Regions from separate parts of the Variovorax sp. CCNWLW225 genome, predicted to be linked through region 1. Evidence: predicted binding sites of a transcription regulator. Region 1 holds the regulator's gene; the other holds the start of a gene.
What was found. Region 1 encodes HrcA, which represses chaperone genes, less so after heat shock. Its sites were predicted from a motif close to TTAGCACTCNNNNNNNNNGAGTGCTAA; they were not measured.

Region 1 (11,893 bases):
TTTCGATGCGGCGCTGCCGCCGCCCGGCGTTCACGATCACTTCGATCTCGTGACCGACCGGGGTACCCTGCGGCTCAATGATCCGCGCCGCTTCGGTGCCGTGGTGTATGTGGAAGACGAGGCGGCGCCATGGGCCATCAAGCTGCTTGGCGGACTGGGCATGGAGCCGCTGGGCGACGGCTTCGACCTCGACGCTTTCCACGCCGGGCTTCGGAAGCGCCGCACGGCGGTGAAGCAGGTGCTGCTCGCGGGCGATGTGGTGGTGGGCGTTGGGAACATCTATGCGTCGGAGGCGCTGTTTCAGGCGGGCATTCGCCCGACCCTGTCTGCCGCGCGAATCAGCCGGCCGCGCGCCGCCAAGCTTCATGCGGCGGTACGCGAAATTTTGGCCAGGGCGGTGGAGAAGGGCGGCAGCACGCTGCGCGATTTCTCCAATGTGGACGGGCAGAACGGCTATTTCCAACTCGAAGCCACGGTCTACGGGCGGGCCGGCGAGCCTTGTCGGGTCTGCGCAACGCCGATACGGCAGCTACGCCAAGGCCAGCGTTCCACTTACTATTGTCCAAATTGTCAAAAATAGTTTTCTGGCGTCCACGTTCGAATATCCTGCAAACGGTTGCTCCACAGCTTGCGATGCTATATTTGTAAGTTGTTTCTTACATATTTCCTTTGAGCCGCTCTTTCAACCAACAACTCGATCAGCACGGCGCCTGGCGAAGCAATTTTGCTCACCGCCTCCAGTGGCTGTCCCGCTGGCTGACCGAGAACGAGCTGCTCGACCAAGCCGTGGCCGAGCGCCTGCGCGGCCTCGAGCTGCAGATTCGCAACAGCAAGGTCATGGTCGCGTTCGTGGCCGAGTTCTCGCGCGGCAAGTCGGAGCTGATCAACGCGATCTTCTTCGCCGGCTACGGGCGGCGCATCATGCCGGCCAGCGCGGGGCGCACGACGATGTGTCCGACCGAACTGGGCTACGACGCCGCGGTGTCGCCCAAGCTGCGGCTGCTGCCTATCGAAACCCGGCTGGAACCCCATTCGCTCACGCACTGGCGCGAAAAGCCCACGCGCTGGACTGAAATTGCCATCGACGTAGAGAACGCCGAGCAGCTGGCCCAGGCCATGGGCAAGGTGGCCGAAGTGCGCTGGGTCAGCAAGGACGAGGCGCATGCGCTCGGCTTCTGGAACGAAGAAACACCCGACGACAACCCGGTGCAAGACGCCGAAGGCCGGGTCGAGATTCCGCGCTGGCGCCACGCCATCCTGAACATGCCGCACCCGCTGCTGGAGCAGGGGCTGGTCATTCTGGATACTCCGGGCCTGAACGCGATTGGCGCCGAGCCCGAACTCACGGTCAGCCTCATTCCGCAGGCGCATGCGGTCGTCTTCATCCTGGGTGCCGAAACCGGGGTGACGCGGTCCGACCTGTCCATCTGGCGCGAGCACCTGGTCACCGAAAGCGAAGGCAGCGACACCCGCTTCGTGGTGCTCAACAAGATCGACACCATGTGGGACACGCTCAGCACGCCCGCGCAGATCGAAATGCAGATCGAGCGCCAGCGTGAAGTGGCGGCCAAGTTTCTCGAGGTGCCGCTCGTGCAGGTGCTGCCGGTGTCGGCGCAAAAGGGCCTGCAGGCAAAAATCCAGCGCGACGGGCGGCTGCTCGAAGCCAGCCGTTTGCTGGCGCTCGAAACGCTGCTCGCCGAGGGCGTGCTCGGCAAGCGCGAAACCATGCTGCGGCTTGCCGTCGATGCCGGCATGGTGGCATTGCGTGTCGAAGCCGAGCGCATCCTGAAGGTGCGCCAGCGCGACTTGTCGGAGCAGGCGCTCGAACTGCAGGGCCTGCGCGGCAAGAATGTTTCGGTGATCCGCCACATGCGTGCCCGCATCGACCAGGAGCAGAACGAGTTCGAGGGCAGCAACACGCGCATCCTCGCGCTGCGCTCCGTGCAAGGCAAGCTGCTGCGCGAGGTGTATGCCGTGCTCGGCCGCACCGCGCTCAAGGAGGACATGGTGCGGCTTTCAACCGCGCTCAAGCGCCCCGGCATCAAGCTCAACGTGCGCAAGGTGTACGGCGAGACCTTCGATTCATTGCGCAACAACCTGCGCGAAGTGCAGGCCACCACGGCCGAGATTCAATCGATGCTGCACGCCACGTTCCGTCAGCTCAACGCGGAGCAGGGCTTCAACCTGCAGGCGCCCGCCGAGCCGGACCTGACGAGCTTCGAACAGGAGCTGAGCCAGATCGAGCGCAGCCACATTCATTACCTGAGCGTCGGCAATCTGCTGAGGCTGGCACAAGCGGATTTCTGCGACAAGCTGGTGCGCGCACTCGCGAGCCGGCTGCGGCTGGTCAACGAAGCGGCCATGACCGAAGTGGAGCGCTGGAGCAAGGGTGCCAGCGCACAGATCGACGCGCAGCTGAAGGAGCGTCGCCGCACCTTCAGCAAGCGTATCGAGGCGATCGAGCGCATCCAGAATGCGGCCGGCAACCTCGACGAACGCCTGCTCGAACTTGCCGCGCAAGAGAGCAGCCTGGCCGAGCTGCATCTTCGGCTGCAGGAATTCACTTCGATGATCGCGCAACAGGGAAGGCCGGCCGCCGCGGCCGCCATCGGCGAACTGCGTGCAGCCTGATTGCCCGGTGCCCGGCGGCGCAACGCAGGAGTTGCACATGCCGGCTGATTTTGCGCAGCGTGTCGTGGCCTGGCAGCGCAGCCATGGGCGCAGCGAGCTGCCATGGCAGAACACGCGCGATCCGTACCGCGTATGGCTGTCGGAGGTCATGCTCCAGCAGACCCAGGTCTCGACGGTGCTCGGGTACTTTGCGCGCTTTCTCGAACGCTTCCCTACGGTGCGGGCCCTGGCCGACGGTACGGAGGACGAGGTGTTCGGACTCTGGAGCGGCCTGGGCTATTACAGCCGCGCACGCAACATGCACCGCTGCGCCCAGGAGGTGGTTGCGCGCTTCGGCGGAGAGTTTCCGCGGACCGCGGCAGAGCTCACCACCCTGCCGGGCATCGGCCGTTCCACCGCATCGGCAATTGCGGCCTTCTGCTTTGGCGAGCGCGTGGCAATTCTCGACGGCAACGTGAAGCGCGTGCTGACCCGCGTGCTCGGCTTTGGCGGAGACATGTCTTCGTCGGCGCAGGAGCGCGCGCTCTGGGACCGGGCCACGCAGCTGCTGCCGCCTGACGGGCAAAAGGAAGCCATTGCGGGCTACACGCAGGGCGTGATGGATCTGGGCGCCACGGTCTGCCTGCCGCGCAAACCGAGCTGCATGATCTGTCCGGTGAACAGCATCTGCACCGGCCTGCGCGAAGGCCAGCCGGAGCGCTATCCCGTCAAGACACGCAAACTGAAGCGCAGTGCCCAGTCGCTCTGGACGTTGCTGGCGCGCGATGCGCAAGGCCGCGTCTGGCTGGAAAAGCGTCCGGCCAAGGGTATCTGGGCCGGGCTCTATTGCCTGCCGGTGTTCGAGAGCCGCGAAGACCTGCTGGCCGCACTGCCGCCGGCCGAGCAGCGCAAGGCGCAAGACCTGCCGCCCTTCGTGCACGTGCTGACCCACAAGGACTTGCATCTTCACCCGGTGATGCTTCAGGGCGGCCAGCCGCAAGGCGAGACCGCGCGCTGGGTGGATGCAGAGGAGTGGGGGCGGCTCGGGTTGCCGGCGCCGATGCGCAAGCTGCTGGAAAGCAGCGCAGGCTAGCTTCGAAAGCTGCCGGCTATGGGCGAGTTCAGATCGCGTCCAGCTCGCGGTGCCGCTTGAGGGCACCCCAACGCGCGCCAAAGGCACGTGCCAGCTGTTCGACCAGGAAAACCGATCGGTGCTGGCCGCCCGTGCAGCCGATGGCCACCGTCACGTAGCTGCGGTGGTCTCGCGCCAGCGCATCGAGCCAGCGCGAAAGAAACTGCTCGATGTCGTCGTACATGCGAGCCACGTCTTCGTGCTCGCGCAGCCATTCGACCACCGGCGCGTCGCGGCCGGTGAGCGGCCGCAAGGTCGGCACGTAATGCGGATTGGGGAGCATGCGCACGTCGAACACGTAGTCGGCGTCCAGCGGCACGCCGCGCTTGAAGGCGAAAGATTCGAACACCAGCGTCAGCGCGCTTTGCGGCGCAGAAATCAGCGCCTTGATGTAGCTCTGGAGCTGCGCCGGCCGTATCAGGCTGGTGTCGATCACGTCGGCGCCGTCGCGCAGGTCGGCCAGCAGCTCGCGCTCCAGTTCAATGGCTTGTATCAGCGCCCGCTCCTGCTCGGGCGCGTCGGTGCGGCCCTCCTGGCGCGACAGCGGGTGCCGCCGGCGGGTTTCGGAATAGCGCCGCAGCAGGGCATCGGTGGTGGCGTCGAGAAACAGCGAACGCAGCGAAACACCGTCGTGCCGCAGCGCCTCGAGCTGCTGCGGAACGATCGGCAGCGACACGCCGCTGCGCACGTCCATGGCAATGGCAACGCGCTTGGCTTCCTGTTCGTGCTGCAGCGCGATGAACGGCGTCAGCAATTCGGGCGGCAGGTTGTCGACGCAGTAGTAGCCCGCGTCTTCCAGTGCATGCAATGCGACGGATTTGCCTGAACCCGACATGCCGGTGATGAGCACCAGATCGAGGTTCATCACAGCGTCGCCGACGTCTTGTGGCCCAGCATTTCGCGGGCATGCGCCAGCGAAGTGTGCGAAACCTTCTCGCCGCCGAGCATGCGGGCGATTTCCCGGGCGCGGTTCTCGTCGTCCAGGCGCGAAACGCCGCTTTCGGTGCGCGGGCCGTCCTGGCCGGCCGCGGCGGTCTGGCGCTTGGCCACCACCAGGTGGTGATCGGCGCACGCAGCCACTTGCGGCAGGTGCGTAACGGCCAGAACCTGGCGGTCGCGCCCGAGCTGCTTCATGAGGCGCCCCACGGTCTCTGCAACAGCGCCGCCCACGCCGGCATCGACCTCGTCGAAGATCAGCGTTTGCGCGGCGCCAAGCTGGCTCGTGGTGACCGCAATGGCCAAGGCAATGCGGGAAAGCTCGCCGCCCGAAGCCACCTTGCCGATGGGGCGGGGCGTGCTGCCCGGATGGCCGCTCACCAGAAAAGCGACGTCTTCGAGCCCGGCGCGGCCCGGCTGCGCGAGCGGCTGCAGTTCGACCTCGAAGCGGCCGCCCTGCATGCCCAGCCCCTGCATGGCTTGTGTGACCGCTTCGGACAAGCGCGGTGCGGCCTGCTTGCGAGACTTGGCGAGCGCCTTGGCTTCCTTCATGTAGGCCTGCTGCGCAGCCTGTTCGGCACGCTCCAGGCCTTCGAGGTCGCTTTGTGCGTCCAACGCCTTCAACTCGGCTTGCCATCCCGCCAGCAGCGCGGGCAGGTCGTCGGGCGTGCGCTTGTAGCGGCGCGCCAGCGACATCCACAACCCCATGCGCTCGTCCAGTTCGGCAAGGCGCTGCGGATCGGCCTCTGCGTCGCGCAGGTAGCCGTGCAGCGAATGCGCGGCGTCTGAGGCCTGCGCCACGCTGGAGGCCAGCACTTCGCCGAGCGCGCGGAACTCGGGCTCGATGTGCTCGCAGTTCTGCAGCAGCGTCACCGCGCGCGAGAGCGCCGCCAGGGCGCCGTTGTCGTCGTCTTCGAGCGCCTGGCTTGCGCCCTGCGCCGCGTCGATCAGCGCCTGCGCGTTAGAGATGCGCGCGTGGTTGGTCGAGAGCTCTTCCCACTCGCCCTCGGCGGGCGCCAGCTTCATCACTTCGGCAATCTGCCATTGCAGCCGTTCACGCTCGCGCTGCAGAGAATCCTGCGCGGAGCGCGCGTTGTCGAGTGCGGAGATCGCCTGCCGCCAGCTGTGCCACGCCGCGTCCAGCGCATCGGTGCGCACGCCGGCATAGGCGTCGAGCAGGCCGCGCACGGCCTCGGGGCGCGTCAGGCTTTGCCATGCATGCTGGCCGTGAATGTCGAGCAGGCGGTCGCCGAGCTCCCGCAACTGCGTTGCCGTGGCCGGGCTGCCGTTGATCCAGCCGCGGCTGCGGCCTTGCAGGTCCACCGTGCGGCGCAGCAGCAGAGCGTCGCCGGATTCGAATCCGCCTTCGTCGAGCCAGGCCGCGAAGGCCGGGTCGGCATCGAATTCAGCGCTCACGTCGAGGCGCTCGGCGCCCTCGCGCACCGCGCCTGCATCGGCGCGGTTGCCCAGCGCCAGCTGAAGCGCGTCGATCAATATGGATTTGCCCGCGCCGGTTTCGCCGGTGAGCACCGTAAAACCGGCGGACAGGTCGAGTTCGAGTGATCGCACGATCACGAAGTCGCGCAGTGCGATGCGTCGCAGCGCCATCTCAGGAGCCCCCTTCGTTCCAATGAAGTTTCTTGCGCAGCGTGTCGAAGTAGCTCCAGCCGCGCGGGTGCAGAAAGCGCACCCGGAAATCGGAGCGCCGCACCACCACCCGGTCGCCAATGGCGAGCGAGGCCAGCGACTGCATGTCGAAATTGGCGCTGGCGCCGCGCCCCGACACCAGTTCGATCACGATCTCGTCGGCGTCGGGCAGCAGCACCGGGCGGTTCGACAAGGTGTGCGGTGCGATGGGTACCAAAACCCACCCTGGCACCGCCGGGTGCAGCAGCGGCCCGCCGGCCGACAGCGCATACGCCGTCGAGCCCGTGGGAGACGCAATGATCAGCCCGTCGGCGCGCTGGTTGGCCACGAAATGCCGGCCCACCGAAACCCGCAACTCGACCATGCCCGAGGTGGAGTCGCGGTTCACCACCACATCGTTCATTGCCAGCGCGTCGAAAACCGACACACCGTCGCGCATGACCTGCGCATGCATGAGACTGCGGTGGTCTTCTTCGTACTCGCCGGCCAGCATGGGAATCAGCGTGGCCTGGTAGTTGTCGAGCGGAATGTCGGTGATGAAGCCGAGCCGGCCGCGGTTGATGCCGATCAGCGGAATGCCGTAGCACGCCAGTTGCCGGCCGATGCCCAGCATGGTGCCGTCGCCCCCGACCACCAGGCCCAGGTCGCAGCGCTGCCCGATTTCTTCTACGCTCAGCGCCTCGTAGCGGCCGCCTGCGATGGCGTCCGCAGCGGCCTCTGCAGCAGCGGATTTTTCGACGAAAACAGTGCACCCTTGCGATTCAAGGAAGGCGCCAATATCTTCCATAACGCCGTCGCGCGCGTCCGCTTGCGCCCGGGCGCCTGAAGCCTGGTATTTGCCGATCAGGGCGACGTTGCGAAAGCGGGAAGTCATGTACAAATTACAACACTAAAATCTTGCAATGCTGGACGACCGTGCCAAGTTGCTCCTCAAGACTTTGGTGGAGCGTTACATCGCCGAAGGCCAACCGGTCGGGTCGCGGACTTTGTCGCGCGCGCCGGGGCTGGACCTTTCGCCCGCGACCATCCGCAACGTCATGTCGGACCTCGAGGCGCTGGGGCTGATTGCAAGCCCGCACACCTCCGCCGGCCGCATTCCCACAGCACGTGGCTACCGGCTTTTCGTCGACACCATGCTCACTGCCGAGCGCGAGCAGATGAGCGCGCCGAGCCTGGCGCCCGACCAGCCGCAGAAGGTGATAGCCAACGCGGCCAGCCTGCTGTCCAACCTGTCGCAGTTCGTGGGCGTCGTCATGGCGCCTCGGCGGGCGTCAGTGTTCAAGCAGATCGAGTTCCTGAAGCTTTCCGAGCGGCGGCTGCTGGTGATCATCGTCTCGCCGGACGGCGACGTGCAAAACCGCGTGATCTTTCCCGAGGCCGACTATTCGCAGTCGCAACTGGTCGAGGCGTCGAACTACATCAACGCCCACTATGCGGGGCTGACCATCGAGCAGGTGCGCGACCGTCTCCAGTCCGAGGTCGAAAAGCTGCGCGGCGAGATTGCGGCGCTGATGCAGGCGGCCGTCAAGGTCAGCTCCGAGGTGCTTACCGAAGCGCAGGAAGACGACGTTGTGATCTCCGGCGAGCGCAACCTGCTCTCGGTGACCGACTTCTCCAGCGACATGGGCCAGCTGCGCCGCGCCTTCGAACTGTTCGAGCAAAAGGCGCAGCTCATGCGGTTGCTCGACGTGTCGAGCAAGGCAGAGGGCGTGCGCATCTTCATCGGCGGCGAGAGCCAGGTGGTGCCGATCGAAGAGCTTTCCATCGTCAGCGCCAACTACGAGGTCGATGGGCAGGTCGTGGGCACCCTGGGCGTCATCGGCCCGACGCGCATGCCTTACGAGCGCATGATCCAGATCGTCGACATCACCTCGCGCCTGGTCAGCAACGCGCTGAGCCACCGTAAGTAAGGCGCACGGCGAATAGAATCGGGGTCTCTCGTGGGCCGTTAGCTCAGTTGGTTAGAGCAGCGGACTCATAATCCGTTGGTCGATGGTTCAAGCCCATCACGGCCTACCACTTGCATTCATTTCTCAGCTGGTCCGGTTTGGGCCAAAAATGGATGCTATAATCGATAGCTGTGCGGCTGTAGCTCAGTTGGATAGAGTACTTGGCTACGAACCAAGGGGTCGTGGGTTCAATTCCTGCCAGCCGCACCACTCTCTTAAAGGGTTAGGACATCAACGTGTCCTAACCCTTTTTCTTTTGCCTATCGGCATGCCAGAGAGGGCCCCCCAGGCAAGGTGGTCACATCGATGGGATCGCTGCCGATGCTTGTGGCAAACCACCGAAAGGTGTTCGTCCGATTGTCGCCGCGGCCCGTGGTCCGCACGAACAGATAACCCGAGGTTGCATTGCCCAACCCGTCGACCGGAATGCCCGCGGCCCGCAGCGCCGCGACTTCGGCGCTGGCGCTCATACCGTAGGGCAACTGCAACGTGATGGTCGCGTTATGAATGACCTGAGTGACCATTGCTTCCCACCAGAGTCCATAGAGCTCGGAGCTTCTCTCCCGTTCAACTCATCAGTAGCAAGCCTCGGGAATTAAGAATGTGACTTATTTCACGTGAAGACGAAAATGTTAACGTTTATTGATACCGTAACAATTAGTCCGTAAGACATAGGTCGAACCCTGCCAGCCGGGGAAACGGCTTAGAGTGAATCATGGGTACTCACGCAAAAAGACTCGCATTTCCGCTCCTTTTCTTGCTGTCCTTGGCCACAGGTTCGGTCTGGGCAGGAAAGATCACCTGCATTCCGGGCGCAAACAGCGGAACCGCCTCGTCCCTCAATTCGATCCGCAGGATTTCAATCGACGAGCACTCGCGCACCGTCAACATAGACGTCGTTCGCTCCAGGACGAAAGACACGGAAACCATGGGCAAGCTGAGAGCGGACCTGGTGAACATGGAAGAAAGCCAGTCCGGTGAGCCCGTCTATGTCTTCAACTCCATCCCGACGGTCGGGGTCGAAACCACGAGCCTCTTCAAACTCTTCAAGACAACGGAGTGGCGCCTGATGAGCGCCGGCGTGACGTTCGTGAACAAGGTGCCCGTGCTGCGCGCCGTCGAACAAAGCGTGGTTTTCGACTGCAAGCGCTCCGACCTGGGGTGAAGCAAGCCGGCCCGGTACGCAAGGCCTCGCCCCCCAAGGATCGGGGCACAATATGTTGAACGGGCGACTCAGGAGTTCGCCGCACTTCATCATGAAGGCCTGCAATGAAAGTTGCGGGCCTTTTTAAATTCGGAGGTTTTGCCTTGAGCAAAGCATTCACCAAGGAAACCGACGCCGACGAAGACGACGACGGCGGCGAAAGCGCCGGCCCGGCGCTGCCCAGCGGAAGCAAGAACTACATCACGCCAGCGGGATATGCCCGGCTGCGCGACGAATTGCTGCAATTGATGGACGAAGAGCGCCCCAAGGTCGTCGAGGCGGTGCATTGGGCGGCCAAGAATGGCGACCGCTCGGAGAATGGCGATTACCTCTACGGCAAAAAGCGCCTGCGAGAAATCGATCGGCGCATTCGCTTTCTGACCAAGCGGCTGGAGATTGCCGAGGTGACCGACCCCTCGGTGCACCACGGCAGCGATCAGGTTTTCTTTGGCGCCACGGTGCGCTATGCCGATGAAACCGGCGACGAGCGCAGCGTGACCATCCTGGGCATCGACGAAGCGGACAGCGCCCAATCGCAAGTCAGCTGGATTTCGCCTATCGCGAGGGCCTTGCTCAAGTCACGCGAGGGCGACGTGGTGAAGCTCGTGACGCCGGGCGGCACGCATGAGGTCGAGTTGCTGTCTGTGAGCTATCCCGCTCCGGGTTCAGGCACTGCGGCGTAAGCGCGCCGCTGCTTCAGGCGAAATTTCAGGGCGCGGGAACCGTCCGCGCGGCCGTCAGCACCGACGCTGTTCGCCGCGCCGCACGCAACACCGCGTCGAGATGGCTTCGATCACGCACGGCAATCACAAAGCGCAGGTCGGTTGAATCCTGCGGCGTTTCGTCGGCCATTTCGACGTGCGTGATGTCCGCTTCGGCGTCCGCCAGCGTCGCGGCCACGCGGGCCAGCACGCCCTTGTCGTTGCGCACGGTTATCACCACGCCGGTTTCGAAAGCACGGGTGGGCTCGTCGGCCCATTCGACTGCGAAAAAGCGCTCGCTGTCCTTGTGCCGCAGGCGTTGGCCGACGCCGCAGCTTTCGGTGTGCACCACCAAGCCTTCTCCGTGCCCAAGGTAGCCGACGATCTCATCGCCCGGAATCGGACGGCAGCACAGCGCAAAGCGAACGGAAGAGTTCTCGCTCCCGTCCAGCGTCACGGCGCCCTGCGAAATGGTTTCGTGCGAAATGAAGCGCTCGCGGCTCAGTAGCAGCGCATCCGGCCGCTCGCCCAGTTCGGAGAGCATGGCCACGAGCCGCTTGGCGACGATGCTGGCAATTCGCTTGCCCAAGCCGATGTCTGTCAGCAGTTCGGCGCGGGTGCGGTTGCCGGTAAAGCGCAGCAGCTTTTCCCACAGCGCCTGATGCTCGGCATCGTCGGCCGGCAACTTGCTGAGGCCTTCGGCACGCAGCGCCTGCGCGAGCAGCTTTTCGCCGAGGCCTTCGGATTCGGCGTGCGCCAGCGTCTTCAAATAATGGCGGATCTTGGAGCGCGCGCGTCCGGTTCGCACAAAGCCCAGCCAAGCCGGGTTGGGCGTCGACACGGGCGCGGTAATCACCTCGACCACGTCGCCGTTCTTCAGTTCAGTGCGCAGCGGCACCTGGTCGCCGTTGATGCGCGCGGCGGAGGTGTGGTCGCCGATGTTGCTGTGAATGGCATAGGCAAAGTCGACCACCGTGGCGCCGCGCGGCAGCGCCAGAATCTGGCTCTTGGGCGTGAACACGTAGACCGCATCGGGAAACAGGTCGACCTTGACGTGGTCCCAGAACTCGGCCGCGTCGCGGGTTTCGTCCTGGATGTCGAGCAGCGACTGCAGCCACTTGGTGCCCAGCCGGTCGTTGCTGGCCGCATTGGGCTCGGCGGCCTTGTACAGCCAATGCGCCGCCACGCCCGATTCGGCCACCACGTGCATGGCCTCCGTGCGCAGCTGAAACTCCACGTTCACACCGGCCGGGCCCACCAGGGTGGTGTGCAGCGACTGGTAGCCGTTGAGCTTGGCAATGGCGATGTGGTCCTTGAACTTGCCCGGCAGCGGCTTGTACATCTGGTGCAGGATGCCCAGGCCCGTGTAGCAGGCGATCACGTTCGGCACGATCAGCCGAAAACCGTAGATGTCGGTCACCTGGGCAAAGCTCAGGTGCTTTTCTTCCATCTTGCGGTAGATGGAATAGAGCGTTTTCTCGCGGCCAGCAATCCGCAGCGTCATGCCGGCGGCCGAGAAGGCGGTTTCGACCTCTTTCTGCACCTTCTGGATCAGGTCGCGCCGGCGGCCGCGCGCCTTGGCCACGGCCTTGGACAACGTGGCGTAGCGCCAGGGCTTCAAATGGCGGAACGACAGCTCTTGCAGTTCGCGATACGTCTGGTTCAGCCCGAGCCGGTGCGCGATGGGCGCGTAGATCTCGAGCGTTTCGCGCGA
Region 2 (11,893 bases), on a different contig from region 1:
GAACAGGTCGACGTGCAGCTTGAACATCACGTACATGAAGCCCTCGTCGAACTTGGGCTGTGCCAGCACGACGCCGGTGCGCGCATCGATGGCGACCGACTTGAAGTCTTCGGTGGGTTCAGGCGTGGGCGTGAGCGTGACGAGCCAGAGGCCGTCGTCGTCCTCGGGCTGCGAGACGAACTGCACCACGCGGTCGGGGTGCTTGGCGCGCGCCGTCTCGAGCACGCGGTCCAGGCTCACGCGCGGCGTGTCCGCGGGCATCTTGGGCGCTTCGACCTCGGTGCCCAGAAGATGGCCGATCTCGTGATGAAAGATCAGCGGCAGGCCCGTGATGCACAGCAGCAGCATGAACACGGTGCACACAAGGCTGCTCCACTTGTGTACCCAGGCCCAGGTCTTGATCTTTCGGCTGTTCATCATGTCGTCACTGCTCCCATCGAAAGAGAATTATCAAAAGCGGTAGGTTGCGCTTGCCACCACGCTGCGGCGCGAGCCGTACCAGCAGTCACCGCGCGAAAGGCAGGTGCTGAAGTAGACCTTGTCCGTCAGGTTGTTGATGTTGAGCGCATAGCGCCAGTTGGCATTTTCGTAGGCAAAGACGGCATCGAGCAACGTCACCCCCGGCACCCGTGGACCCGCGCCGGACTGCAGGTCGCGGAACGAACTCATCATGCGCACGCCCGCGCCGGCCGAGAACCCGCTGAGACCACCAATCGAGAAGCGGTACTTGGCCCAGACGCTCGCCTGGTGCTTGGGCAGGCCCTCGATCAGTTCGTCCGCATCGGTGTAGTTGTAGTGCGCGATCAGGTCGAGGTTCGAGCCGATCGAACCCTTGGCTTCGAGTTCGAGGCCCTGGGTCTTGGTCTTGCCGACCTGCGTGTACACGTTGGGCGACGGCGAAGTGATCTGGTTCTTCTCGCGCAGGTCGTACACCGCCGCGCTGAACGCAAGCGCGCGGTCCTTCGGCTCGTACTTCACGCCGGCTTCCCACTGCTCACCGCGCAGGGGCGAGAAGATCTGCCCGTTGCGCGGCGACTGTGGCGTGAACGACTCGCTGTAGCTCAGGTACGGAGACCAGCCCGAAGGCATGGCGTACATCACGCCAAACCGCTTGGTGGTTGCGCTGCTCTTCTCGGCGTCGCTGCCTTCCGCGCTCGAAACGGCCTTGTCGTGGCGCAGGCCCGCCACGAAGATCCAGTTGTCGAGCTTCATCTGGTCCTGCAGGTAGAAGCCGTTCTGGCGCTGGCGGGTGCGCGGCCGCGCATCGCGAATGGGCATGTCGACGTGGCCATACACAGGCGCATAGGCGTCGATGGTGTCGTACGTGGTGCCGCCCCAGACGTTTTCGCGCTGGCGCGCGAAGTCCGCGCCCACAAGCAGCGTGTGCTTGAGCGCGCCGGTCTGGAAATGTCCTTCGACATGGTTGTCGAGCGTCTGCGTGCGGTTGCGCGTCAGGTAGCTGTCGTAGTAGCGGCCCAGCACGCGCCTGAAGATCGGGTCCGTCGCGTCCCAGCTCTCGGCCCCGCTGAAGGCCGCGCCGTAGTGGTAGCGGTTGTCGTTTTCGTTTTGCGCATAGCGGAAGTTCTGCCGCAGGGTCCAGTTCTCGTTGAACTTGTGCTCGAACTGCCAGCCGAAGGTCTTGCGCTCGCTGTCGTAGTAGTCGAAGCCCGGCTCGCCGATGAAGCGGCTGGTGGGAATGCGTCCGCTCGGGTTGGGCAGCAACGTGCCTGCCCACGGGAAGAATTGCGAGCTGCTGCCGCTCTTGTCCTTTTGATACAGGCCTTGCAGCGTGAGCGAGGTTGCCGCGCTCGGCCGCCAGGTCAACGACGGCGCAATGACGCTGCGGTCGTCGGGCACGTAGTCAACCTGCGTGTCCGACTTGCGCTGCAATGCAATCAACCGGTAAGACAGCGAGCCGTCCGCATTCAGCGGACCGGTCAGGTCGGCCTGGACCTGCTTGCGGCCGAAGCTGCCGAACTGCACACCCACTTCGCGCTGCGCTTCTTGCAGCGGCCGCTTGCTCACCATGTTGACCACGCCCGCGGCGGTGCCGGCGCCGAACAGCATGCCCGACGGGCCGCGCAGCACTTCGAGCCGCTCCAGCGTGTAGGGCTCGGTGCGCGTGGTGCTGGTGTAGTAGCCGTAGGCCTGGCGCAGGCCGTCCAGGTAAATGTCGGGCGAAGCGCCCCGAATGCGCACGGAGTCGGTCCGCGAGTCGAGGCCGTAGGCATCGGAGCGCACGCCGGCCGCGTAGTTGAGCGCGTCCTGCAGATTGCCCGCGCCCTGGTCCACCATCTGGTCGCGCGTGACCACGGTCACGGACTGGGGCGTTTCGGAAAGCGGCGTGTCGGTCTTGGTGGCGGTGGCGGCATTCCTCGCGCGATAGCCGATCACCGGCGAAGTCGCGGTTTCGGCCTCTGCGCTTGCATCCACCCTGATTTCCGGCAACGCGCCGGGCGCCGGGGCCTGGGCCAAAACCTGCTGATGCACATAAATTGCCATGCATCCTGCCAGCACCGATGCGACTTTGCGCCCCGCCATCAACCTCGTCATTCCTGCTCCACTCCGAAACATTATTAAGAACGATTCGTATTCTAATAGTTATAAAGTCTCATTTGTTTCAATTTCCCGAGAGCAGCGAGGGGCGTTACGCCATGGATGGCCGGCGTGGTGGCAACCAAAGCGGCTACGATCCCGCCCGCACGTCCCGTGCTACGGCCGGTCTCATGCTCAAGCTCATTGCACTCTCGTTTTCCGCGCTGCGCGGTCCGGCTCTGTGGCTGATCGGCTCCGGACTCGCGCTCGTTCTGGCGGGCTGTGCCGGTCTTCCCCCTCGCGCACCCGAGCCGCCGACGCTGTCGATCGCGGCCTCTCCCGCCACCATGCTAGGCCGGGCTGCTGCAGACCTGAGCGCAGCGCAGCAGGACGGGCTTTCCAGCATCCGCCCGCTGGTCGAGGCCTCTTTTGCGCTCGACGCCCGTTTCGAGCTGATGCGTCAGGCGCAAGCCTCGCTGGACGTGCAGACCTACCAGCTCGGCAACGACAAGACCGGCCGCCTGCTGTTGCGCGAAATGCGCGATGCCGCCCGTCGCGGCGTACGGGTGCGCCTGCTGCTCGACGATTTTTATACCGCCGGCATGGACCGCCTGCTGCTCGGACTTGCCGCGGAGCCCAATGCCGAGGTCCGCCTGTTCAACCCGTTCGTGAACGCCCGCGACCACTCGGCCACGCGGTGGATCGAGTTCTTCGCCGACTTTCGCCGGCTCAACCACCGCATGCACAACAAGCTCTTCGTGGCCGACGGCGCGATGGCGATTGCCGGCGGGCGCAACCTGGCCGACGAGTATTTCCTGCGCAGCGAAGGCGCCAACTTCATCGATTTCGAACTGATCATGGCCGGGCCCGTGGTGCCGGAGGCGGCGCGCATCTTCGACACCTACTGGAACAGCGACGTGGTCTACCCGCTCCAGCGGATTGCCGGCGCCAGCGACAGCCCGGAATTGCTGAAAGCGGAGCTCGAAGCCGCCACTTCGCCCATCCATGCGCCGCCGCCCGCCCCTCTTGCCGGCACCGACCTGCTGGGCGACGCGCCGCTCGGCACGCAGCTTGCCGACATCGGCCGGGTGAAGTGGATGCGGGCCGAAGCCCATGCCGCAGCGGACAGCCCCAACAAGGCGCTGGGCACTCTTGCATCGCCGGCCGAATCGCTTGCGGCGCGGTTCCATGAAATGACCGCGAGCGCGCGCTCGGACGTGGTGGTGATTTCGCCCTACTTCATCCCGGGGGAAGACGGCATGGCGCGCATCCGGGAAGGCCGGGCGCGCGGCGTGCGCATCAGCGTCATCACCAATTCGCTGGCCGACAGCGACGAGCCGCTGGTGAACATCAACTACAACCGCTACCGCGTCGACATGCTGAAGCTGGGCGTGAACCTGTACGAGGTGAGTACCCAGCAGCTCAAGCGCAACCGCCAGTTCCGCACGCTGCTGAAGAAAGCGCGCGGGCGCCTTCACGCCAAGCTTGCCCTGGTCGACCGGGAATGGGTGCTGCTCGGCTCGATGAACCTCGATCCCCGCTCGGCGCGGCTGAACACCGAGTTCGGCGTTCGCGTGCGCAGCTTCGAATTGAGCCAGGCGCTGCTGTACGCCTATCAGTTGGACGACATCGAAGGTGTTTACCGCGTGGTGCTCATGCCTGACGGCGAGAACGTGCAATGGATCGGCACCGGCGATGTGGACAACGAGGTGCTCGACAGCGAGCCGGACTCCAGCCTGCTCACGCGCCTGCAGCTGCTGCTGTTCTCCTGGTTCGTGCCGACAGACCAGCTGTAGCGCGCTGCAGAGGCTGCGGTGGCCAAGGGCGGCCATCCACGCCGCCTACAATGGGGAATGAGATTTGTTCTCAATAACTCCACTCAAACGCACTACAAAGTTCTCAATGGGATTTCGCACCCGGTCGTCACGCATCGCCTTCGCCTTGCTCCCCCTCGCTTCCATTTCTTCACTCTCCACAGCACAAGGCACCGCCAGCGCACCGTCAGACCCTGCGAGCGCATCGCTGCCCGAAGTGCATGTGGTGGCCGAGCCGGAATCCGGCGGCTACAACCCCACGACCAGCAGCGGCGCCACGCGCACCAGCACGCCGGTGCGGGAGGTGCCGCAATCGGTACGCATCATCTCCAGCCAGTTGATCGAAGACATGGGTGCGAGGCGCTTGGCCGACACGGTGGATTTTGTGAGCGGCATCACGCGCCTCAATGACTTCGGCGGCACCTGGGACAACTTCGGTATTCGCGGCTTCAGCAGCACCGACATGGGGTTTCTGGTCAACGGCTTTCCCGGCTCCCGCGGCTACAACCCGCCGCGCGACACCGCCACCGTCGAGCGCTTCGAATTCCTGAAGGGCCCTGCCTCGGCCGTCTACGGCAGCAGCGAGCCCGGCGGCACCATCAACATCGTCACCAAGAAGCCGGAGTTCACGCGCCGCAACACGGCCGACTTCAGCATCGGCAGCCAGGGCCTGCGCCGCAGTACGCTGGACAGCACCGGCGCGCTGGGCCGCAGCGTGGCCTACCGCCTGAACATGGCGGTGGAGGAAGGCGACAGCCGCAGCGACCTGCTGAGCAACCGGCGCACCCTGGTGGCGCCGGCGCTGACCTGGGTGATCGATGACAAGACGGTGCTCAACTACGAGTCCGAGTTCCTGCGTTCGAAGACGCCGCTGGACCGCGGGCTGATCAACGTGCGCGGCGTGCTCGGCACCCTGCCCCGCGACCGCGTGCTCAACGAGCCCGGCGACGGCAACATGACGCTCACCAGCAATACGCACCAGCTCACGCTGGACCGCCAGTTGTCGGACAACTGGCGCGCGCGCGTGGGTGCGAGCTACAAGGAAAGCACCTTTTCCGGTAACTACACCGAAGCGACATCGCTCGCGGCCGACAACCGGACGCTGAACCGCCGCGCCACGTGGCGCCAGCTGCCGTCGCGCGACACCGCCTTCCAGGCGGAACTGGAAGGAAAGTTCACGACCGGCACCTTGGGCCACACGCTGCTCATCGGCGTGGAAGCCTCCAGGCTGTGGATGAACACCGAGATCCTTCGCTCCGGGAACTACCCGATCGATATCTACCAGCCGGTGTATGGAAAGCCCCAGCCGCCGCTCACGTCGCTCACCTCCAGTACAGACGAGCACCAGCGCGCGAGCGCCGTATTCGTGCAGGACCAGATCAGCCTTTCGCCGCAATGGAAGCTGCTGGTGGGCGCCCGCTACGACCATTACAGGCAGAGCATCGAGGACCGTGTCGCAAACCGCAACAGTGCCCAGAAGCACGATGCCGTTTCGCCGCGCGCCGGCCTGACCTATCTGCCGAACGACTGGAGCTCCTGGTATGTGTCTGCCGGCAAGTCGTTTCGCGGCAACAGCGGCACCGACAAGAACGGCCGCGCATTCGATCCGCAGCACTCCACCGCCCTCGAGGCCGGCGTGAAGCTGCAGACCCGGGACCAGCGCCTGGGCGCCAATTTCGCCGTGTTCGACATCAAGAAGACGAACGTGCTGACGGCCAGCGACACGCCCGGCTTTTCCGTGGCCGCCGGCGAAGTCAAGAGCAGCGGCTTCGAAGCCGACGTCTATGGCCAGATCGACAAGAACTGGCGGGTGAGCGGAAATTTCGCCTACGTCGACGCCCGCATCTCCAAAGACGCCACGCTGGCGGCCGGCACACGCATCACGAACATTCCGAGGACCAGTGCCGGCCTGTTTGCCATTCGCGAAGATGCGCTGGCCAACGGCAGCCGCTATGGCGTGGGCGCCGGCATCAACTACGTCGGCAACCGCTCGGGCAACAACGCCGACACCTACACCCTGCCGGCCTACACCACCGTCAAGCTGGTGAGCTACTGGCAAATCAACAAGACCGCGCGCGTGTCGATCGACGTGCACAACCTGTTCAACAAGAACTTCTACACCGCCTCTTGGGGCAATTTGTACGTGATCCCAGGCGCGAAACGCAGTGTCGTCGCCAGCCTGAAACTGGACCTCTGATGAGCAAACCGCACCGAATTGCCGCCCTGGCCACCCTCGCGGCGGCGGCCGTACTCTGCTCGGCCGGCGCGCAGGCGCACGGTATCTGGTTTGCCCAGCGCTCCGGCGAACTCGCGCTGATCTACGGCGAAGGCGCCGACGATCTGGACACGGTCAAGCGGCAGCCGCTGATCACCGCCGTCACCGCCTACGACGCGTCCGCGAACCCCGTATCGACGGCATTGGACGTGAGCGGGCGCCTGCTGGTGGTGGACACCAAGGAGAAACCCGCCATCGTCGCAGCCGTGCTCGACAACGGCACCTGGAGCAAGACGCCGGAAGGCAAATGGCTCAAGAAGGGCAAGGACGAAGTTCCGGGCGCGCTCACCAGCGGCCACAACCTCAAATACGCGGTGCATCTGCGCAGCCCGCTGCGCGGTGCTTTGCCGCCGTTGCCAGGGCACACGCTGCAGATCGTCCCGGTCGATTCCACGCTGCCCGAAAAGCTCGGCCAAGACCTGCGCCTGCGCGTGCTCTACAAAGGAAAACCCGTGGCGGGCGCCCTGATGCTGGCCGACTTCGTCAACGATCCCGACGCGAAGCCGATCGAAAGCGGCGCCGACGGCACCGTGGTCATCAAGGTGCGCAACCAGGGGCTGAACGTCATCACCGCCGTGCTGTCGACGCCACCGGAAGATCCTGCGAAGACCGACAAGGTGGAGCACCTGGCGTCGCTCTCCTTCGTGCTTGCGCACGCGCCGGAATAGGCGAGCGGGGCCGACGGCTGCGCCCCGGGGCCTTGAAACTCCACCGATTGCCCTTATGATTAGCACTCGCTGCTGACGAGTGCTAACAAGCCTCGATTCCAGCCGATGGGCCGCCGGTCTCCCCGCCCGGCGCCCGACCACAACCCCGTTTCTTATCCAGGAGATGCAATGAAACTTCGTCCTTTGGCCGATCGCGTGATCGTCAAGCGTGTTGACAGCGAAACCAAGACCGCCTCCGGCATCGTCATTCCCGACGCAGCCGCCGAAAAGCCCGACCAGGGTGAAGTCCTGGCCGTGGGCCCGGGCAAGCGCAACGACAAGGGCGAACTGACCGCACTGACCGTCAAGGTCGGCGACCGCGTCCTGTTCGGCAAGTACAGCGGCCAGACCGTCAAGGTCGGCGGCGACGAACTGCTGGTCATGAAGGAAGACGACCTGTTCGCAGTCGTCGATAAGTAATCCATCCATCCCCTTTCGGAGAAATAAAACATGGCAGCAAAAGACGTAGTCTTCGGCGGTGAAGCCCGCGCACGCATGGTCGAGGGTGTCAACATCCTGGCCAACGCAGTCAAGGTGACCCTGGGCCCCAAGGGCCGCAACGTGGTGCTCGAGCGCTCGTTCGGCGCCCCCACCGTCACCAAGGACGGTGTGTCGGTCGCCAAGGAAATCGAACTCAAGGACAAGCTCCAGAACATGGGCGCCCAGCTCGTGAAGGAAGTGGCCTCGAAGACCAGCGACAACGCTGGTGACGGCACCACCACCGCCACGGTTCTGGCACAAGCCATCGTTCGCGAAGGCTTCAAGTACGTGGCCGCCGGCATCAACCCGATGGACCTGAAGCGCGGCATCGACAAGGCCGTCACGGCCCTGGTCGAAGAGCTGAAGAAGGCTTCGAAGCCCACCACCACGTCGAAGGAAATCGCACAAGTCGGCTCGATCTCGGCCAACAGCGACGAAACCATCGGCAAGCTCATCGCTGACGCGATGGACAAGGTCGGCAAGGAAGGCGTGATCACTGTCGAAGACGGCAAGTCGCTCGAAAGCGAACTCGACGTCGTCGAAGGCATGCAGTTCGACCGCGGCTACCTGTCGCCCTACTTCATCAACAACCCCGAAAAGCAATCGGCGCTGCTCGACAACCCGTTCGTGCTGCTGTTCGACAAGAAGATCAGCAACATCCGCGACCTGCTCCCCACGCTGGAACAAGTTGCCAAGGCTGGCCGTCCGCTGCTGATCATTGCCGAAGAAGTCGAAGGCGAAGCCCTGGCTACGCTGGTGGTGAACACGATCCGCGGCATCCTGAAGGTCGTGGCTGTCAAGGCTCCTGGCTTCGGCGACCGCCGCAAGGCCATGCTGGAAGACATCGCCATCCTGACGGGCGGCAAGGTCATCGCTGAAGAAGTGGGCCTCACGCTCGAAAAGGTGACGCTGGCCGACCTGGGCCAAGCCAAGCGCATCGAAGTGGGCAAGGAAAACACCATCATCATCGACGGCGCCGGCGCTGCTGCCGACATCGAAGCCCGCGTGAAGCAAGTGCGCGTGCAGATCGAAGAAGCCACGAGCGACTACGACCGTGAAAAGCTGCAAGAGCGCGTGGCCAAGCTGGCCGGCGGTGTTGCGGTGATCAAGGTTGGCGCCGCCACCGAAGTCGAAATGAAGGAAAAGAAGGCTCGCGTCGAAGACGCCCTGCACGCCACCCGCGCTGCAGTGGAAGAAGGCGTTGTGGCTGGCGGCGGCGTGGCTCTGCTGCGTGCCAAGCAAGCCGTGGGCGACCGCGTGAAGGGCGACAACGCCGACCAGGACGCCGGTATCAAGCTGGTGCTCAAGGCGATCGAAGCGCCCCTGCGCGAAATCGTGAACAACGCCGGCGGCGAAGCCTCGGTGGTGGTGAACGCTGTGTTGGCCGGCAAGGGCAACTACGGCTTCAACGCTGCGAACGACACGTACGGCGACATGCTCGAGCTGGGCATTCTGGACCCGACCAAGGTGACCCGCACCGCGCTGCAGAACGCAGCATCGGTTGCTTCGCTGCTGCTGACGACCGAAGCCATGGTCGCCGACGCACCGAAGGAAGAAGCCGGTGCCGGCGGCGGCATGCCCGACATGGGCGGCATGGGTGGTATGGGCGGCATGGGCATGTAATGCCCGGCTGAGCTCTGCTCACCAAAACAAAAAGGGCCGCGCAAGCGGCCCTTTTTTATTGCGCGGTACGTTTATCGAAACTGGTCGCGCAGCGCCATGTAGAGCACCTGGAAGCGCGCATGCCGCGTCTTGTGCGAGCCGTTCCCTTCGACCGAGGGCGCCAGTTGCTGCTTGACCGGCGGCAGCGTGCACACCTCGGCCACAGCGCCACCATCGGCGAGCCACGCAAGCCGCGCCGCACCCAGCGCGCCGCCCGTCTCGCTGCCTGCATAGAGCGTGAGCGGCACCTGGAAGATGTCGGCCAGCAGTTGGCCCCACCACACGCTGCGCGCACCGCCGCCGACCAGCGCCACTTCGCGCAGCGGCATGTCGGCCGGCAGGCGCAAGGTGTCGAAGCCGTCGCGCAGCCCGAAGCTCACGCCCTCGACCACGGCATAGGCGATTTCCGCCGGACCGTGCGCATGCGTCAGGCCGAACAGCGCGCCCTGCGCATTGGGGTTGTTGTGCGGCGAGCGTTCGCCCGAAAGGTACGGCAGGAACAGCGGGCAACGCTCGCGCCGTGCCGGTGCCACCGACGCTGCCGCTTCGAGCAGCGCCGCCTCGTCGGCAAACTTGAATGTCTTGGCGGCCCAGCTCACCGCGCTTGCGGCCGAGAGCATCACCGACATCTGGTGCCAGCGCTTGGGCAGCGCATGGCAGAACGCATGCATCGCCTGCGCGGGGTTGGGCAGAAAGCGGTCGGTCGAGACGAACACCACGCCCGAGGTGCCGAGCGACACAAAGCCCTGGCCCGGCTCCACCAGCCCCATGCCGACCGCGCTGGCGGCGTTGTCGCCGGCGCCGCCAGCGATGAGTACCGAGTCGCTGCCCACGCCCCAGCGTGCCGCCAGCTCGGGCTTGAGCTGCGCCGACACTTCGCTGCCTTCAACCAACCGGGGCATGTGCTCTCGCGTGAGCCCCGTGGCCGCGAGCAGTTCGTCGGACCAGTCGCGCGCGCCGACATCGAGCCACAGTGTGCCGGCCGCATCGGACATCTCACTGACCGCCTCACCGCTGAGCATGAAGCGCAGCCAGTCTTTCGGCAGCAGCACGCGCGCCACCCGAGCGAAGATTTCAGGCTCGTGCTCTCGAACCCACAGCAGCTTGGGCGCGGTAAAACCGGGCATCGCCAGGTTGCCCGCGATTTCGCCCAGCCGCGCTACCGCGCGCGTGAGCGCCTCGCATTGCGCGCCGCTGCGGCCGTCGTTCCAGAGAATGGCGGGACGCAGCACCTCGCCCGCCGCGTCGAGCAGCGTGGCGCCGTGCATCTGGCCCGACAGGCCGATGCCACGCACGGCCCGCAGCGCATCGGGGTGCGCCTTCCGCAGCTCGGCCATCACTTGCTCCAGCGCCTGCCACCATTGGCTTGGGGCCTGCTCCGACCAGAGCGGTTGCGGCCGTTCGACCGTGAGTGCTGCGCGTGCCACGCCAACGATGCGGTGATCGTCGGCAAGCAGCAGCGCCTTGAGCTCGGACGTGCCGAGGTCGAGTCCCAGATACAAGATAGTGCTCCCTGATTGCGCCTTGAATGCCGGCTGTTGCCTTGAACTCAGCCGAACCGCGTGTCGGCCTGCCGCCTGAATTCGCTCGGCGTCATGCCTTTGATTTCGAGAAAACGCCGGTTGAAATTGGCCACGTTGTTGAAGCCCACCTGGTAGCAGATGTCGGTCACGTAGTGGTCGGTCTGCATCAGCAGATGGCAGGCGCTGTTGATGCGCACGCGGTTGACGAAGTCGGTAAAGCTGTTGCCCGTGGAACGCCTGAAGAAGCGGCTGAAGCGGCTCTCGCTCATGCCGAGCTCGGCCGCCACGTCCGACATGGAAATCGGCTCCGCCAGGTTGGCGGTGATGCGGTTGACGATGTCGTTGATCTGGTCGACCTGCGCATCGCCCTCGATGCCTTGCGCACCCTGCATCTGCACACTCGAGAGCAGCCGGTAGTCGGTGCACTGCGCCAGGTCGGCCATGAACTCGAAGAACAGCCCGAGCCGGCGCACGCCGCGCGCGGCCTTGATGTTGTCCCAGTGCGTTTGCGCCTGCTGCGACATGCCGAAGAACTCGATGCCGTGGCGGGCCCGCTCGAGCAGCTGCATCACCTCGCGCAACTCCGGGATCCCGGCCGCGGCGCTCTCGATGGGCTCGTGGCGGAACTGGATCACCCGGTCGCGCCCTTCGGCGCCGCCTTCGGGCACGTCCAGCGAGATCCAGTTGTGCGGCAGCCGCGGCCCGCAGAGCACCAAATGCCCCGGCTGGAACGGCCCGATCCAGTCGCCGACGAAGGCCTTGCCCGATGTCTCCGTGATCAGGTGCAGCTCGTAGTCTTCATGAAAGTGCCATCGCACCAGCGGGCTCGGAAAGCCGTGGGCGAGGCAGCGCACCAAGCCGGTTTCTGGGGCCTCGTAACCCAGTGACGGGGAGCGC

Region 2: a site for HrcA is predicted at 7,352-7,378, ahead of V9L20_RS18680 (co-chaperone GroES). Genes of this name have one in related genera too.

The regions. Positions count from the first base shown of each region.
Region 1 covers NZ_JBBCBV010000024.1:7,977-19,869, reverse strand. The annotation lists gene mutM (bifunctional DNA-formamidopyrimidine glycosylase/DNA-(apurinic or apyrimidinic site) lyase) at 1-580, shown strand, start outside; gene V9L20_RS24750 (dynamin family protein) at 670-2,631, shown strand; gene mutY (A/G-specific adenine glycosylase) at 2,669-3,703, shown strand; gene rapZ (RNase adapter RapZ) at 3,732-4,607, opposite strand; gene recN (DNA repair protein RecN) at 4,607-6,286, opposite strand; gene V9L20_RS24730 (NAD kinase) at 6,288-7,199, opposite strand; gene hrcA (heat-inducible transcriptional repressor HrcA) at 7,228-8,235, shown strand; tRNA gene V9L20_RS24720 (tRNA-Ile) at 8,268-8,344, shown strand; tRNA gene V9L20_RS24715 (tRNA-Arg) at 8,408-8,484, shown strand; gene V9L20_RS24710 (hypothetical protein) at 8,535-8,798, opposite strand; gene V9L20_RS24705 (hypothetical protein) at 8,990-9,439, shown strand; gene greB (transcription elongation factor GreB) at 9,583-10,161, shown strand; gene V9L20_RS24695 (RelA/SpoT family protein) at 10,187-11,893, opposite strand, start outside.
Region 2 covers NZ_JBBCBV010000012.1:1,866-13,758, reverse strand. The annotation lists gene V9L20_RS18705 (PepSY-associated TM helix domain-containing protein) at 1-417, opposite strand, end outside; gene V9L20_RS18700 (TonB-dependent siderophore receptor) at 451-2,553, opposite strand; gene V9L20_RS18695 (phospholipase D family protein) at 2,727-4,331, shown strand; gene V9L20_RS18690 (TonB-dependent siderophore receptor) at 4,438-6,546, shown strand; gene V9L20_RS18685 (DUF4198 domain-containing protein) at 6,546-7,292, shown strand; gene V9L20_RS18680 (co-chaperone GroES) at 7,461-7,751, shown strand; gene groL (chaperonin GroEL) at 7,782-9,434, shown strand; gene xylB (xylulokinase) at 9,506-10,975, opposite strand; gene V9L20_RS18665 (AraC family transcriptional regulator) at 11,023-11,893, opposite strand, start outside.